Regions from separate parts of the Brachybacterium sp. sponge genome, predicted to be linked through region 1. Evidence: riboswitches for the same ligand, from Rfam matches in the RefSeq annotation. Region 1 holds a riboswitch; the other holds the start of a gene.

Region 1 (2,192 bases):
TGACGACGTTGACCCCGGCCCGGCCGCGCGAGATGTGGTCCAGGCTCGCCAGCAGCCGGGCGGCGTGGAACGGGTCCCAGAAGGTGCTGGAGACCGTCGTGACCAGCCCGACCCGTTCCGTGGCGCGGGCCATCGCGGTGAGCGCGGTGAGCGGTTCGAGCATCCAGGCGGGGCCGCGCTCGACGCCGGCCGTGCCGATCGACTGGCCGTCGGCGAGGAAGACCGCATCGAGCCGGCCCCGCTCCGCGATCCGCGCGAGCTCCTCCCAGTACGTGATGTCCGCGAGGCGCTCCACCGAGGAGCCGGGCGCACGCCAGGCCGCGGAGTGGTGGCCGCAGGCATGGGCGAACAGGTTCAGTCGCACCGGGCGGCGGGCGGCGCCGGTCACGGAGGCATGGGCGTGGGCGGCCATCAGTCCATCACCAGCCCGCCGTCGACGACGAGGTTCTGCCCGGTGATCGCCCGTGCCCAGGGCGAGGCGAGGAGGAGCACGGCGTCGGCGAGCTCGGCGGGCGTGGTCACAGTGCGCAGCGGGGTGCTCGCGGCGATCGCGTCGAACACCGCCTCCGGGGTCGCGGAGCTCGCGTCGGTGGTGCGCAGCAGGCCGCCGCTGACCATGTTCACCGTGATGCCGCGGGGGCCGAGGTCGGCGGCGAAGGTGCGGGTCAGGGCCAGCAGCGCCGCCTTCGCCGCGGTGTAGTCGTGGTAGGGCACGACGGGGTGCTGGAGGAGGTTCGTGCCGATGTTGACGACGCGTCCCGAGCCGGCGCGGTCGAAGCCGGGCAGGGCGGACTGGATGGTGTGCAGCGCGCCCTGCACGGCGCCGGAGAACTGTCCCGCGAAGGCCTCGTAGCCGATCTCGTGCGCCTTCGCGCGGGCGTCCCCGTCGAAGGAGAAGCCGGCCAGGGCGTTGTTCACGACGGTGTCGACGGGGTCGCCGAACTCGGCCTCGGCCCGGGCGAACAGGTCCCCGACCTGGTCGCGCTCGCGCACGTCGGCGCGCACGGCGATCGCCCGGCCGGGGTGCGCGTCGGCGATCTCCCGGGCGGCGGCCTCGCTGGTGAGGTGGTCGATGACGACCCTGGCTCCCTCGCGGAGGAACGCCTCGGTGAGGGCCCGGCCGAGGCCGCGAGCGCCCCCGGTGACGAGCACGACCTGCGTCGAGAGCGGCGGGGCGGTACGGGAGGCGGGGGTGATCGGGGTGGAGGGGGTCATGGTCGTGCGGTCCTTTCAGGGCATGCGAGCACGCCCGCCGCCGAGCGGGAGGGACGCGTCGCGGTCGGAGCAGGGCCGGATCGGGGCGCGGCGCTGCGCGGGAGGCGACACGGGGACCGGGAGAGGGGATGGCGGCGTGCAGGGCGGCGGCGTGCCGGTTCGCGACCAGCACGGCCCTGGCCCGCAGGACCGTGGCCTGCAGGGCGACAGCGCGCAGCGCATCGACGACATCCCTCCGCGAGCATGAACTCGATCAGGTTCTCCGGGTGTGCTCTCAGCCCCTGGCGGGGCACCCCGTGTCGATCACCGACTGTACCCGCCGCCGGCCGCTGGGCGCTCCCGGTCTCGTCGAGCTGCCTCCCAGCTCGTGGAGCTGCGGCACGTCCGCCTCCCGGGCGGGCGCACCGACGAGGGCGCGCCCCTTCCGAGAGCGGATGGAAATAGTTACCATCATGCCGACACAACGTGGTGCCGCTTTTCATCTCGAGGTCACCGGCTCGTCATCTCGGCCCGCCACGCTGTCGTCGTCACCCCTCGGACGTCGAAAGGCCCGTCGTGTCCACCCCTCGCTCCTCCCGCCTCTCCGCCCTCTCCACGCACCGCACCACCCCCGCTCCCGCCGCCCCGGGCAGCGCCGGCACCGGCACCACGCGCCGCGCGCTGCTCGGCCTCGCCGGGGCGCTCGGCGCGGCCGGCCTCTCCGCCTGCGCGACCTCCGGCGCTCCGGGCGCCGACGCGGGCGGCTCCGACGGCGGCTCCGCCGGGGCCGCGGAGACCAGCCCCGAGAATCCCTTCGGCGTCGCCGGCGGCGAGCTGAAGGCCTTCGTCTTCGACGGCGGCGGCGGGGTGCCGTATCTCGACCTCACCGAGCAGCTCCTCGAGGAGAAGCACCCGGACCTCGCCGCGGACATCGTGCGCACCGAGGACCTCAGCACCCTCCAGCCCCAGTTCGTGAACGGCACTCCCCCGGACCTCTT
Region 2 (2,192 bases), 870 kb from region 1:
TAGAAGGAGAACTGCCCCTCGGGCAGGCTCCCGTCCACGAGCGCCGCCACGAAGCCGGAGCCCTCGATCGCGCCGGCGAGCGGCGCCCCGGCCGCCCACAGCGCCTCGGTCCACGGGCCGACGGGCGGGACCGAGGCGGCAGGACCCGTCGGGCCGTCGGCCGTCGCTCGGGCGGCGAGCTGGGCCGGCTGCTCCCACCGGTCCGGCACCGCGCCGCCGGCGACCCACGGCGCGGCCGATCCCGCCGCCGCGAGCCGCCGTGCCCGGTGGGCGTGGTCGACGGGACCGTTCCCGCTCCCGACCTGCAGCTCTGCGCCGTGCAGAATCGCCTCGTGGAGCCAGTCGGTGACCCAGGCGAGGGCCGTGGCCGGGTCCTCACCGGCGCCGAGCCGGGTCGCGAGCGCCGCCGCGAGGGAGCAGCCGGTGCCGTGCGTGCTCGTCGTGTCCACCCGCGTGGAGTGCACCCTGTGACGGGTCCCGTCGGCCGCGATCCAGGCGTTGGTGACCTCGCGGCTGTCGAGGTGCCCGGTCTTCACGACGACCGCGACGCCGGTCGCCTCCGACCAGCGGGCGGCCTGGGCGAGGGCCTCGTCCTCGTCGTGCGCGCGGGGCTCGCCGGTGAGGACGGCGAGCTCGTCGATGTTCGGGGTGACCACGGTGGCGAGGGAGCAGAAGCGGATCATCGCCTGCTCCGCCTCGGGCTCCAGCAGCCTGTCGCCGCTGGTCGCGACCATCACCGGGTCGACCACGAGCACCCGCGGCGGGTGCGCGGAGAGCCAGGTCCGGGCGGCCTCGATGATCTCTGCGGTGCCGAGCATGCCGGTCTTGACCGCCTCGAGCTCGACGTCGTCGGAGACCGCGCGGAGCTGCGCGGCGAGGAACTGCGCGGGAGGGACGTGGATGTCGCTCACTCCGTGGGTGTTCTGCGCGACGACCGCGGTCACCGCCGCCATGCCGAAGCCGCCCGCGGCGGTGATCGATTTGAGGTCCGCCGCGGTGCCGGCACCTCCCGTCGGGTCGGTGCCCGCGATCGAGAGCACGCGCGGGGCCGACGGCGCGGGGCGGTCGGGTGCGGGCCGGCGGGTAGCGGGCCGATCGGGCGCGGCGGCGCGGGGGAGGGCAGCGGGAAAGAGGGTGCAAGGATCCGAGCTCATGCGGACATCCCTTCGCTAGTACGAACTAGATCAGGTTCCACGGGTGTGATCTCAGCGCCTCGGGCGCACCCCGTGTCCAGCGGCCGAGTGTAGGCCAAGCGACGGGGGAGGGGCCTGGGCGTCTGGAGTCGATGCCTCCTGCAGCAAGGGTCCGACAGACGAAGCGAATCCTCCGAAAACCGGTGGATGACATTGTGGAAAAAGTGGGACTGTGGAGGAAAGGTGTGGATCGAGAGCTGCATAGCGGTCGAAATGCGCCACTCGATCAGAAAGTTATCCACATATTCTTCTCGAACCTTCCTTCTGTCGGTTCCGGCCCCTAGTGTGAAGGGGTCGGATCGAAAGGGGCGGTGCATCGACGCATCGCCGACGCGGACGGGGAGGAGGGGCCGATGAGCATCACGCAGCCGGAGCATTCGTCGGGCGATGAGATCGCCGACGACGCACGCGATGCTGGGCGTCCCGAGGCCGCGGCTGCCACCTCCGACCATGCCGTCGATGCCCTGATCGCGTCGCTGCCTGCTCGTCTCCACCGCGTCACCGCGCGTCAGGCGCGCACTCGCGATGCGCTGCCTGAACTCGGCGGCTGCGCCGACGACCCCGCTCTGAGCGAGGCCGCGCAGCGCGTCTGGGACGCGGAGCGCGCCACCGCCCTCGCGCTCGCTGCGCAGTACCGCGCCCTCGCAGCCCTGCACGAGGTCGAGGGCGAGTACGAGGATGCCTGCGAGCTCGACGAGGTCGAGACTCTCCGCGCCGCGCTCGGCCTCCGGGTCACTCGCAGCGCCGCGAGCTGGAGACTGCGTGACGCGTACCAGGCCGTGCATCATTTCCCGCGCACCCTCGAGAACCTCGAATCCGGAAGCATGCCGTCGGCCTGGTTCCAGAAGATGCTGAAGACCTCGCAGAAGCTCTCCGAATCCTCCAGGAGGGATCTCGATGCCGTGATCTCGACATGGTCCACGGATATCAGCCCGGAACGTTTCTTCACGCTCCTGCGCGCCCTCGTCGAGCATCTCGCCGAGCGCGAGAGCCGTCCCG

What was found. A riboswitch is a leader RNA that binds a small molecule or an ion and turns the genes downstream of it on or off. The one in region 1 is predicted to bind thiamine pyrophosphate.
Region 2: another riboswitch for thiamine pyrophosphate. It lies ahead of A4A78_RS05210 (bifunctional hydroxymethylpyrimidine kinase/phosphomethylpyrimidine kinase); the one in region 1 lies ahead of A4A78_RS01470 (3-oxoacyl-ACP reductase).

The regions. Positions count from the first base shown of each region.
Region 1 is NZ_LRMP01000001.1:330,693-332,884, forward strand. Features, by position in the region: gene A4A78_RS01465 (LLM class flavin-dependent oxidoreductase) at 1-412, opposite strand, end outside; gene A4A78_RS01470 (3-oxoacyl-ACP reductase) at 412-1,215, opposite strand; TPP riboswitch at 1,429-1,522, opposite strand; gene ngcE (N-acetylglucosamine/diacetylchitobiose ABC transporter substrate-binding protein) at 1,771-2,192, shown strand, end outside.
Region 2 is NZ_LRMP01000001.1:1,196,551-1,198,742, forward strand. Features, by position in the region: gene A4A78_RS05210 (bifunctional hydroxymethylpyrimidine kinase/phosphomethylpyrimidine kinase) at 1-1,154, opposite strand, end outside; TPP riboswitch at 1,145-1,237, opposite strand; gene A4A78_RS05215 (hypothetical protein) at 1,547-2,192, shown strand, end outside.